4 regions of the Bacillus sp. N12A5 genome follow, and region 4 is predicted to be linked to each of the others. Evidence: riboswitches for the same ligand, from Rfam matches in the RefSeq annotation. Region 4 holds a riboswitch; each other region holds the start of a gene.

Region 1 (3,108 bases), 150 kb from region 4:
AAGGGTCAGCCGAAGAAAAAATTCCCGACATGACAGCGATACCGTCTGCCCCTGCTTGTTTTACGCCTCTTAATTTGTCCGGCGCCATCCCGCCGATGGCAATAACCGGGATAGAAATCCGTTTTTTGATATCTGACAGCAAAGACAAACCTCTGCCTTCAAGACCCTTTTTGCAATCTGTATCAAACACATGACCGAACAACACGTAGTCGGCGTCTTCCTTTTCAGCTTGAACCGCTTCCTCCAGTGAATGCACCGACCGCCCGATATGAAGGTGAGGAAATCTGGCTCTGACCTGCTTCGGCGAAAAGCTGCTGCTCGGCAGCTGCACGCGATGAATCGTAGAAAAAAGCGCAATATCCACCCGCCCGTTCATGACCAATTTTCGTTTATCCACACCGCCTTCGGACGTAAGCTCAAGCAGTTTCAAAATATCTGCCGCCGATTTTGACCGTTCCCGGATGTGTATAAAATCAACTTCATTCTGAATAGCTATGATTGTTCTCGCTAACTCTTCAACCGGTTTGCAGTCATCCGTTATGGCGTGAAGCTCCAAGTTCCTCCACCTCTTTTATGCCGCTGTCGGACCAGCCTTCTTTCTGATAGGCCATTCCCCAAAATTGATATTCATAGTAGCTGGAGATGACAAAATTCTCTTTCATCTTGGCGCGCACTTCCTCCGTGCTGTTTTCCGCCAGCTCATCAAACCGGTTGACTTGCTCTTCGACCTGCTGTTTGAACCAGTCACCTCCGTATGTGCCGATCCACTTCTGATAAATCGGATGCCCCGGATCACAATGCAGCAATTTCTCGCCAACCTCGTAATAAAGCCAATAGCACGGTAGAAGGGCCGCTAAAATCTCAGCAAAATTCCCGCTCAAAACCGAACGGTACATATGGGATGTATATGAGTACGCCGTAGGAGACGGCTTAAACGCCTTACGCTCCTCTTCACTGATTTCCAACAGTTCGGCAAACTCGCGATGAAGCGACATTTCCGCCTCATATGTACCTTGGGCGTGGCTTGCCATCCGTCCCGTCGTATAAAGGTCCTTCGCATAAGCGGCGCCGAACGATTGCACCTTCGCAAAATGCGTTAAATAATAAGAATCTTGAAGCACGTAGTATTTAAAACGGTCAATCGGAAGCGTTCCGTCACCGATTCCCTGAACAAACGGATGGACAAAACTCCCCTCCCACCATTCTGCGGCTGCACTGCGGCATTCTTCTGAAAACTTCACACATCATTCCCCCTGTCTGATAAATAAAAAAACCACTTTCCCGCAAGGAAAAGTGGTTTGGAATTGGCATAGTAAAATACACAAATACCGCTCCACTTCCCTACGCAGGTCTGAACCTGTTCAAGTTATGAGGGTCTAAAAGTCACACTTTTATCTCAGCCCTTATGAAGGACACCCCTAGTGGTTATACGAATACATATTGAATTGTTCTGCACCTCTATATTAACACGAATCCCTAATTGGTCAAGATTTAACCTTCCAATGTTTTCTTAAGCTCCGTTACGTACTCGCGAGATCCGGTGACAATTAAGCGGTCTCCAAGTTTCAGCCTTGTGTCTCCATGAGGAACGATGCTGTCCACACCTCTGAAAATCCTGACAAAAATGACGTCGCCTGTTAGAGGGAATTCCCGCAAAATGACACCGTCGTATTTGCTGTTTTCCATATTAATTTGATACAGCGAAGATTCTTGGTTCGTGAGCAGCTTCATGACGCCTGGGGCTTCTATCAGCGCGCGAAGCAATGTTTTTGTCGACAGCAGAATAGAAAAGATGCTAATCCCCTGCTCCTTCAGAGCTGCTTCATTCTCAGGTGATCCGACGCTGGCAATGACTCTTTCTGTGCCTTTTTCTTTTGCAAGTAGTGCAATCTCGGCATTCATGTCTTCATTCCCTGTCGCCACAACGAGGATATCCGTATCAAAAATATCGAGTGAATCTAGGGTTTCAGGCTCATAATCAGCAATCGTCTCAACCGTAAACACTGATTCTGACAGCTTTTCCTCCGCATTCTCTTGATAAACGTGCACAACCCGCACGTCATACTCGTTCTCCGGCAGCTCAAGTGTAACAGGCAAAGTCATTTGATTGGCGCCGATGAACGTAATCGTCTTTTTCTCCTCAGGCTGCTCTTCCCGTTTGTACAATTTTTTAAAACAGATCGGCGTAAAAATACTCGCAATGACGGCTACTAAAATTAGCGCTCCTGACATATTTGCGCTGATCACGTGAAGCTGCTGGCCGATCGTCGCAGCGGCAATCACGAGCGAAAGCGTTGATGTCAGCAGGAAACCAGACGCGAAAACGGTTCGGTTATCATACCACTTCTTTAGGTACATAACAGGAATGATTTTGCTGACTAACAGCGCCAGAAGCAGAAGCGGAATCATAATTAAAATGGTTTTATCCTGGAAAAGAGTCCAAATATCCAGCTTCACACCGACCATCACAAAGAAAATCGGTATTAAGAACCCGTAGCCAAATGAATCCAGCTGCTGAACAAGTTCTTTGTTTGGCGAAAGAAGGGAAACAAGAACCCCCGCTAAGAAAGCGCCGAGAATATTTTCTGCCCCAAGTGATTCAGACAAGGCAACAAGGACAATAATTAACGTAAAAATGGCACGTGTCCCGATCTGGATCGTCCCTTTTGACATGGACTGAACAAAAGAGCGATGTTTAAAGACCCGGCCGAAAAAGTAAAGCACCACTCCGGCCGCAAACAGGATCATCAAGAGCCACATGTTTCCGCTGTCCTCTCCGTATAAAGAAGAAAAAACAGCTAGAAGAATCATCGTGGCCAAATCAGCGATAACAGCAACGAGCAAAATAATCTGCCCGATATTTGAATTCATGATCCGTTCTTCTTTTAACGTTGGAACGACAACACCTAATGAAATCGTTGAAATAATAAGTGTCATTAAAAAAGCATTTTGGATAAACCCTGCCAAGACGAACCCATAGGACAGCAGCAATGATAAAATAAAAATACCGGCAAAAATAATAGATGCCGCAGCAAACGTATTAGGCGCTTCCTTGCCGTTCGGCAGAAGCTGCTTTTTCTTTCCTTTCTCAAATGATGAAAAATCAAT
Region 2 (3,108 bases), on a different contig from region 4:
TTACGTTTTGGAAAAAATAAGGTATCCTAGTCCGTACGAAGTTTTATGAAAATTAAAACAATTATAAGAGTTTAGAGGAGGACCACGATGATTTTGCAGCTTGACAATGTCTCACTAAAACGAAATGGAAAATGGATACTGAGGAATATTCATTGGAAGGTGGAGGAAAAGGAGAATTGGGTGCTTTACGGACTGAATGGCGCCGGAAAGACAGCGCTGTTAAATATGCTTTGCTCATATTACTTCCCAACATCCGGTGAGATGCAGGTGCTTGGCCATGAGTTTGGTAAAACGGAGCTTGGGGAGAAGCTCAGACGGAAAATTGGCCTCGTCTCAGCGGCTCTGCAGCAAAAATTATATCCATCAGATTCAGCCTTTGAGATTGCTCTAAGCGGAGCTTACGCTTCAATTGGATTATATGAAACGCCAAGTGCGGAAATCAGGGAAAAAGCGATCGGTTTATTAGAGGACTTGGGCGCAATTGAATATGCCGACCGCCGCTATGAAACCCTTTCTCAAGGGGAAAAACAAAGAGCCTTAATTGCAAGAGCGCTAATGGCCGATCCGGAGCTGCTGATCCTGGACGAACCGGTCACAGGGCTGGATTTTATTGCCCGGGAAAAGCTGTTAGATACGATTACATATATTGCAAACAAAGAAAATGCGCCATCAATTCTTTATGTGACGCATCATGCGGAAGAAATATTGCCGGTCTTTGACAAAGCCCTTTTATTAAAACAGGGAGAGGTCTTTGGATCAGGAGAAATAAAGGAAATGCTGACTGATCAAATACTTTCCGCTTTTTTTGATACACCAATCCATGTATTATGGAATCAGGACCGGCCGTTTTTAACAAGAGCCGAGCCGATAACGAATGCCTGACAAACACATATCGATTCATCCTAGGGGTGCTTTGCGAAGCTGAGAGAGACATTGTCTCAACCCTTTTGACCTGATCTGGATCATGCCAGCGGAGGGAAGCGGTGAAATAGCGGAGTGCATAGGACTCTGTTTGTTTTTATTAAGCCGTTTCATAACATATGAAATGGCTTTTATGATTTTAAAGATAGGAGCGGATCACATTGAATCAACAAATAGACTCTCTGTTAAAAAAGGTGGAGGAGCAAAAGGAGGAGCTCATTCAGCTGGCAAAAACACTGATTTCTTATCAAACACCTGCTCCGCCTGCAAGAAATACCGACGGCATTCAATCATGGATTGCTGGTTTTTTAAATGAAATAGGATTCTCAATCGATAAATGGGATGTGTACCCGGGAGATCCCAATGTTGTAGGTCTGCTAAAGGGAACAAATTCAGCAGATTATCGTAGCCTGATCATCAATGGCCATGTAGATGTGGCAGAGGTAAAAGAGGATGAAGAATGGGAGCATGACCCGTTCCATCCAATTGAAAAAAACGGTCTCTTAATTGGGCGAGGCGCTTCTGATATGAAAGGCGGAATGGCGTGTGTACTCTTTGCTGTCAAATTGATTCGTGAGGCAGGCATTGAACTTCCAGGTGATTTGATTCTGCAATCGGTTATCGGGGAGGAAGTCGGAGAAGCAGGCACGCTTGAATGCTGCAAGAGGGGCTATCACGCTGATTTTGCAGTTGTCGCAGATACGAGCGATATGCATATTCAAGGCCAGGGCGGTGTCATTACAGGCTGGATCGAAATCAAAAGCAGCCAAACGTTTCATGATGGGACGAGACGGAATATGATTCACGCAGGCGGAGGAACATTCGGGGCAAGCGCAATTGAAAAAATGGCAAAAATCATTGCGGGGCTCGGGGAACTTGAGCGCCACTGGTCCATTATGAAAAGATATCCCGGCTTTCAACCAGGCACAAATACCATTAATCCGGCTGTCATAGAAGGAGGCAGGCATGCGGCTTTTATAGCGGACGAGTGCCGGCTGTGGATCACAGTCCATTTTTACCCAAATGAAACCCATGACCAAGTGGCTGCGGAAATAGAAGATTATATCAACCGGCTGAGCGACAGTGACATTTGGCTTAGGGACAACCGCCCTGTATTCAAGTGGGGAGGCTCATCTATGATTGAAGACAGAGGAGAAATTTTTCCGGCATTGGAAGTTGACCCTGGCCACCCAGGCGTCTTAGCGCTTACTGCCTCTCATGAGAAAGTGAAACGGGAGCGCCCGGTTATGGACGTTTCTCAGTCCGTTACAGATGGCGGATGGCTGTTTAATGCCGGCATTCCATGTGTGATATACGGCCCTGGCGATCTGCACAATGCACACTCTGTCAACGAAGAGGTATCGATTGAGCAGCTGGTAGAGTATACAAAAATCATGCTCGATTTTATTATCAGCTGGTGCAGCTGTAAAAAAGAACAGTGACATGAAATTTTCTTCTTGCTGACAAGGTTCAGCCTGCCCGTTCATATACTTGAAAAAAGGACGGAAAAAGGACGTGATGGAATGATCAGCATTTCAGAATTTCAGGTAAAGGATGTCGTCAATGTCTCAAACGGAAAAAAGCTGGGGAGCATTGGTGATATTGATATCAATGTGACAACTGGAAAAATTCAGGCGATCATACTCGGAGGAAATGGGAAAGTTCTCGGATTTTTTGGAAAAGAAGAGGAATTGGTCATTCCATGGCGAAATATAGTAAAAATCGGGGAAGATGTCATCTTGGTCCGATTAAATGAACCGCATGCATAATGCGCTTGTCTGCCGTGGATTGGCAATTGCCGGAAGTCTCGATTCTTCCGGCACATTTCATTTAGAAATATGCAAATCGGCGCTCAACGAATGCAGAAAGATGTGGTAAAATAAGTGGGAAATTCCGCTTTTTTAAATGTTTGTCGAAAGGTTGGATCATCATGAATACATATCACCCATTCAGTCTTACCACACCCTCGACACTCATGATACAAGACTGGACACAAACGAATCAAAACAACAGAGAAGTCATTGCCGGATTTACAACGAAAAACGGCGGTGTCAGCCAAAAGCCTTTTGAATCGTTAAATACAGGATTGCACGTTCATGACAAAGATGCAGATGTAGTTAAAAATCGTGAATATATTGCCGATATGTTTAATACTGATTTGCAGTCTTGGGTATTCGCCGATCAGAC
Region 3 (3,108 bases), on a different contig from region 4:
TTTTTGGCTGGTGAGCTGCAAATCACGGTAGAAGAGGATATCAATAATATATCTGAAAGGCTGAGAAACGGCGATCTCAGTTTAGACCGATTGGGCGGGGAAGATGCGTTTATAAAAGAAACAGTAAACGAGGCTTTAAGAAGAGTGGAGCAATAAAGGAAAGAGACGGTCTTTCATAAAATGAGAGACCGTCATTTTTTATGGCCTGTTTACAGTTCTCTGCAACATAAAAGCGAGTCGATTTAAAATGGTTTATCTAGGACAAAGCCTTTTTCCAACAGGAGTTCTGACAGTTCTCCATGCAGATAAACAGCTGCATCTAATTGATCATGCAATGCTCTTCGGAGGTGAGGGTTCGAGGTTTCCTTTATCGCGGCAGTGTACTTGTTAATGCTGTTTTTTGTTGTTGCTAAGAAATCAAGGGCAGTTGCAGGTATAGCTATGGCGTTAATCGGATCAAAGACATTGTTCAATGGCAAGCCACCTCCTGTACAGGATGTTATTTTCTTGTTCCCCTGATAAGAAAATATTTTGCTTTGTGTCTTGCTTTTATACAAAATGCTATAATGAATAACAAATTTTTCCGGGGGAGTGGGATGATGAAGCAGATTATTGCGATGGGCGGAGGGGGTTTTTCAATGGAGCCGGATAATTTGTCTCTCGATCAATATATCATCAATCAATCGGAGCGGAAGTCACCTCGCATTTGTTTTCTGCCGACGGCGAGCGGTGATTCCCAAAACTATGTTCAGCGGTTTTATGATGCTTTTCAAACACTGGATTGTGTGCCGTCTCATTTATCCTTATTTAAGCCGCCGACAACAGATTTACTATCTTTTGTTATGGAACAGGATGTAATATATGTTGGCGGGGGAAATACGAGGAATATGCTTGTACTGTGGAAGGAGTGGGGGCTGGATCTTATTCTCAGAGAAGCATGGAAGAACGGTTTGATTCTAGCTGGATTAAGTGCCGGTGCGATCTGCTGGTTTGAAGAAGGGGTCACAGATTCGGCCGGGCCGCTGACAAGTATGAAAAGTTTAGGTTTGTTGCAAGGGAGTTTTTGTCCTCATTATGATGGTGAAAAGGACCGGAGGCCGATATACCACCAGCTGATATCTAATGAATTTCTGAGTGATGGCTATGCGGCGGACGACGGAGCGGCTCTCCATTTCATAAATGATCAGCTGTTTCAGACAGTGAGTTCAAGACCGGGTGCAAAGGCATATCGGGTGATGATGGATGAATATGAAATAGCTGAAATCCAGCTGCCTGTCAAATATTTAGGATGAATTAGCTGAATATTATCTATATTCCCCTTTTTTTCAGATTGGTTTTATGTTAAGATGAGTGCGAAATCAATAGTTACTGGGGGTGCCCGCTATCGGGCTGAGAGAGAAGGCAAGCTTCTTAACCCTTTGGACCTGATCTGGTTCGTACCAGCGTGGGGAAGTAGAGGAATTGTTTTTATTATTGTCGTGCTGGGCAATAATATGTTTCTTTCTGACTGTAACCGGGTTCATTCATTTGAATCCGGTTTTTTGTGCTGGTTATGGGCTTGATTTTGTCCTTTCAAACGAAGAGAGGGGAAGGATAAGTAATGCAAAACAATTCAGTGCAGCAAGCCAACATTTCCATTATGTCGAGTTTTTCGGGGAGCAAGAAAGTGTACGTGGAGGGGTCTTCTTCGGACATCCAAGTGCCGATGAGGGAGATCGCATTGAGTCCGACGACGGGATCGTTCGGTGAAGAGGAAAACGCGCCTGTGCGTGTCTATGATACAAGCGGACCTTATACGGACCCTGATGTGACAATTAATATTGAAGAAGGTTTAAATCCTCTCCGCCAAAAATGGATCACAGAGCGCGGCGATGTGGAAGAGTATGAAGGACGGGCTGTAAAACCAGAAGATAACGGTTATAAAAAAGCAAATCCAAACGCAAGCTATCCCGGACTAAAGCGGAAACCGCTGAGGGCGAAGGCAGGTCAAAATGTCACGCAAATGCACTATGCCAAAAAGGGGATCATTACTCCTGAGATGGAGTTTATCGCCATTCGCGAGCATGTGTCTCCTGAGTTTGTCAGAGACGAGGTAGCCAGCGGCCGGGCGATCATTCCTTCAAACATTAATCACCCTGAAAGTGAACCGATGATTATCGGAAGGAATTTTCATGTGAAGATCAATGCGAATATCGGGAATTCAGCCGTTACGTCATCCATTGAAGAAGAAGTGGAAAAAATGACGTGGGCCATACGCTGGGGAGCGGATACGATGATGGACCTTTCTACCGGAAAAGACATTCATACGACGCGTGAATGGATTATCCGCAATTGTCCTGTGCCCGTGGGGACTGTTCCGATTTATCAGGCGCTTGAAAAAGTAAACGGCGTAGCGGAGGATTTAACGTGGGACATTTATCGTGATACGCTGATCGAACAGGCAGAGCAGGGAGTGGATTATTTTACGATTCACGCAGGTGTTTTGCTTCGCTATGTGCCGCTGACTGCCAAACGGACAACCGGAATCGTGTCACGCGGGGGAGCAATTATGGCGCAGTGGTGTCTGGCTCACCATCAGGAAAGCTTCTTGTATAGTCATTTTGAAGAAATTTGTGAAATCATGAAAATGTATGATATTGCTTTTTCTCTTGGGGACGGACTTCGTCCCGGATCAATCGCTGATGCCAATGACGAAGCGCAGTTTGCTGAATTAGAGACGCTTGGAGAGCTGACGCAAATTGCCTGGAAGCATGATGTTCAGGTGATGATTGAAGGGCCTGGGCATGTGCCGATGCATAAAATCAAAGAGAATGTCGATAAACAAATGGACATTTGCAAAGAAGCGCCTTTTTACACATTAGGGCCGCTGACAACAGATATTGCGCCGGGCTATGACCATATTACATCAGCGATCGGAGCGGCGATGATCGGCTGGTATGGGACAGCAATGCTTTGTTATGTAACGCCGAAGGAGCATTTGGGGCTGCCTAACCGTGACGATGTTCGGGAAGGAGTTATTACATATAAAATTGCGGCGCATGCGGCAGACCTTGCAAAAGGGCACCCCGGAGCGCAAATACGGGATGATGCTTTATCGAAAGCCCGTTT
Region 4 (3,108 bases):
TCCATCGCCAAAATACAGGCGAGAGCCACTTTCTGCTTTTGTCCTCCTGACAGTGCAGATATTGTTTTTTCTTTTAAATGAGTAATACGTAATTTTTCTAATACGGCATCAATTTTCTCCGCCATCTCTTCTTTCGGAATCTGCAGATTTTCCAGCCCAAAAGCGATTTCGTCCTCAACCGTAAGCATGCAAAACTGCTGATCGGGGTCCTGAAAGACAACTCCGGCATGCTGTGCAATCGTTTCGGAAGTTTCAGCGTCTGTGACCGGCTTTTGATATAAAAATACATGTCCGGACAGTATGCCGTCGCAAGCCTCCGGGTACAGGCCATTTAAACAAAGGGCGAGCGAGCTTTTTCCGCACCCGCTCGGTCCCAGCAATAAAGCGCATTCTCCTTTGTGAAGTGCAAACGAAATGTTTTGAAAAACCGGTTTCTCGTCTTCTTCATAAGAGAAGCCGAGCTGGTCAACCGTTAGGAACTCATCAAAGGCTTGCATGTTCTGAAGCCCGCTTCCGTTTCTTTTTCAATTCCTTCCCGAGTGCCATTCCGTTTAACACACCCGTATAAGCAAGAGAGTCGCTGACAGCCTTTCCGAGAAGCCCTGCAAGAAGCGCGCCAGAAATCAGACGGATCACAAGCATCATGAGAAGATAGCCCGGTGAATAGGTTGCATAGCCAGAAACAAAGAGATCATAAATAAAGCTTGCTACTGAAGACCCCATTCCTGCCAGCAGAAGGACGGGCAAAGAGTATGCTTTCCAGCGTGTCGCGAGAAATACCGCTTCAGCCCCGAGTCCTTGAACAATGCCGATAACGATGACCATCGGGCCAGACGGATTTCCCAGCAGGCACTCAACGAGAGCGGCAATGATTTCAGAAACAAGCGCTGCACCCGGTTTTCGAATAATGTACGCGGCGATGACAGAAACGATAAACCAAATGCCGTAAATCGGTTCATAAGCGATTGGCCCGAACATACCTGCAAGTACATTTCCGAAATGCGTAAATAATAAATAAACAACGGCAAAAACGATACTGATAACAGACATGATGACAATTTCTTTTACTTTCCAGCTTTTCATATTATCCCTGCTTTCTGTTTTTTCTTGATGGACTGTTAGCCGAGACATTGACAGTCATGGTTACGTGGTTTGTTTGCTGTTCAGCCATGCGGAAAACGGCTTCCATTGTTCTGAATACGTCATGTGCATCCCCGTCAAGCTCACTCGCGTAATGGACCCCCTGTACGAAGGTGCCTTCTGCTTTCGCAATCTCGACAGCTTCCATGATCAAGCCCATATAATCGGGCTCATTCAGCGGATACAGCGCAAATTGGCACGGCGCTTCCGCATTCAGGCTGCGGACAGCTTCTTCATTGACGCGCTTGCCGTCTGCAAAAAGATATGTATCTCCTTGTGTATCGCCCGGGCAACCGATAGAAAACGTCCCGTTCATGACGATGTGTTGTTCGCTGTTCGCCGCATAGAGATAAATGGCTTTGGCAGCGTCGAATACATGATCAATCGATCCGCGCAGGACTGTGCTGATATGATCGGTTTTCGTCCAAACGTTGGATGTGTCGGTTTTTTTCAGCGCCGACTTAATCACACTAATAAAATCATCCGTCATCGGATATAAAGAGAACCGAAAACCGGCAATTCTGCTTGTGCCGCAAATATGATCCATTTCTCCGACCTCCTGTTTTTTTGGTAAAATAAAAAACTGCATATCCTAAGGGAATATGCAGTCATAGATCGATTAAGCGCACAAAAAAATACACCATTCGGTCAACCTGCACTTCCCCACGCTGGTATTATCCAGATCGGGTCATAAGGGATCAAAGCGCGTGTTTGCGCGCTTTATCTCAGCCAAAACAGCACCCCTAGTGCTTTCCGTATACAATTTTTTATTTTGACATCATAATAGATGATAAGAACCATTTTGTAAACAATGAAATCATTTTTTTCATTTTGGGATAGGAGAGGATGATCGCTTTTGGAAAAAGGGAACATATTAATTGTGGAAGATGAAGAAAAAATCGCCAGGGTGCTTCAGCTTGAATTGGAATATGAAGGATACAGCGTCACCATCAAACACAACGGCACAGAAGGACTGAATGCCGCCGCGGAAGGCGGGTATTCCCTGGTGCTTCTTGACGTCATGCTCCCGGGATTGAGCGGATTGGAAGTGCTGCGCCGCTTGAGAAAAACGGATCAGCAGACACCGGTCATTTTATTAACGGCTCGCGACAGCATTCCTGACAAGGTAACAGGGCTGGATATCGGCGCGAATGACTACGTCACAAAGCCGTTTGAAATCGAGGAATTGCTTGCGAGAATCAGGGCGGCGCTGCGCCAAAACGGAACAAAAACAGAAGATATCGGCACCTATCTTACATATGACGACTTGCGGGTGAACGAAAAAACCCGTGAAGTGAGACGCGGAGATAAAGAGGTGGAATTAACGCCCCGGGAATTTGATTTGCTCGTCTATATGCTGAAGCATCCGCAACAGGTGCTGACACGGGAGCAGATTCTAAACTCGGTATGGGGATTTGATTATATCGGTGATACAAATGTCGTGGATGTTTATATCAGATACATCAGAAAAAAACTTGACTATCCTTACGAAAAACAGCTGATCCATACCGTTCGCGGGGTCGGCTATGCCATTAAGGGGTAAACGATGAAGCTGAAGACCAAGATTCATCTGTACACATCAATATCGCTGTTGATTTTATTAATTTTGGTCCATACCGCAGTCTATCTCATTTTTTCATCTGCGCTGACCTCAAAGGATGCAGCCCGGCTTGCAGCTGAGACGGATAACATTTCTGAAGCACTGCATGCAGCTGAAACAGAAGGAGTGGCTTTGCAGGACATGCTGCAGGCTTATCTTCCGGCAAACGGCATGGTCCGTGTAGTGAATGGTGATCAAAAAGCCGTCATGACCATGACAAAGGAAAAAGCATATAAAGAATTTCCCCTGTCTTTTCACAGCGGGGAAACGGCAGATGTAAGAAAACATGACGGCAAGCTGTTTGCTGAGGCTGCTGTTCCGGTTATTTGGACTGATGGACAAGTGGTTTCTCTTCAGCTGGTTGAAAG

Evidence for each region. A riboswitch is a leader RNA that binds a small molecule or an ion and turns the genes downstream of it on or off. The one in region 4 is predicted to bind thiamine pyrophosphate.
Region 1: another riboswitch for thiamine pyrophosphate. It lies ahead of tenA (thiaminase II); the one in region 4 lies ahead of MOC09_RS02215 (Ykof family thiamine-binding protein).
Region 2: another riboswitch for thiamine pyrophosphate. It lies ahead of MOC09_RS05140 (acetylornithine deacetylase); the one in region 4 lies ahead of MOC09_RS02215 (Ykof family thiamine-binding protein).
Region 3: another riboswitch for thiamine pyrophosphate. It lies ahead of thiC (phosphomethylpyrimidine synthase ThiC); the one in region 4 lies ahead of MOC09_RS02215 (Ykof family thiamine-binding protein).

The regions. Positions count from the first base shown of each region.
Region 1 is NZ_JALAMR010000002.1:197,688-200,795, reverse strand. Features, by position in the region: gene tenI (thiazole tautomerase TenI) at 1-556, opposite strand, end outside; gene tenA (thiaminase II) at 531-1,241, opposite strand; TPP riboswitch at 1,322-1,430, opposite strand; gene MOC09_RS01340 (monovalent cation:proton antiporter family protein) at 1,492-3,108, opposite strand, start outside.
Region 2 is NZ_JALAMR010000003.1:378,340-381,447, reverse strand. Features, by position in the region: gene MOC09_RS05145 (ABC transporter ATP-binding protein) at 88-882, shown strand; TPP riboswitch at 895-996, shown strand; gene MOC09_RS05140 (acetylornithine deacetylase) at 1,083-2,363, shown strand; gene MOC09_RS05135 (YlmC/YmxH family sporulation protein) at 2,445-2,690, shown strand; gene pgeF (peptidoglycan editing factor PgeF) at 2,852-3,108, shown strand, end outside.
Region 3 is NZ_JALAMR010000013.1:7,620-10,727, reverse strand. Features, by position in the region: gene MOC09_RS14915 (hypothetical protein) at 1-156, shown strand, start outside; gene MOC09_RS14910 (spore coat protein) at 243-473, opposite strand; gene MOC09_RS14905 (Type 1 glutamine amidotransferase-like domain-containing protein) at 600-1,292, shown strand; TPP riboswitch at 1,361-1,468, shown strand; gene thiC (phosphomethylpyrimidine synthase ThiC) at 1,601-3,108, shown strand, end outside.
Region 4 is NZ_JALAMR010000002.1:351,245-354,352, forward strand. Features, by position in the region: gene MOC09_RS02205 (ABC transporter ATP-binding protein) at 1-497, opposite strand, end outside; gene MOC09_RS02210 (ECF transporter S component) at 484-1,083, opposite strand; gene MOC09_RS02215 (Ykof family thiamine-binding protein) at 1,085-1,687, opposite strand; TPP riboswitch at 1,784-1,895, opposite strand; gene ykoG (two-component system response regulator YkoG) at 1,997-2,683, shown strand; gene ykoH (two-component system sensor histidine kinase YkoH) at 2,687-3,108, shown strand, end outside.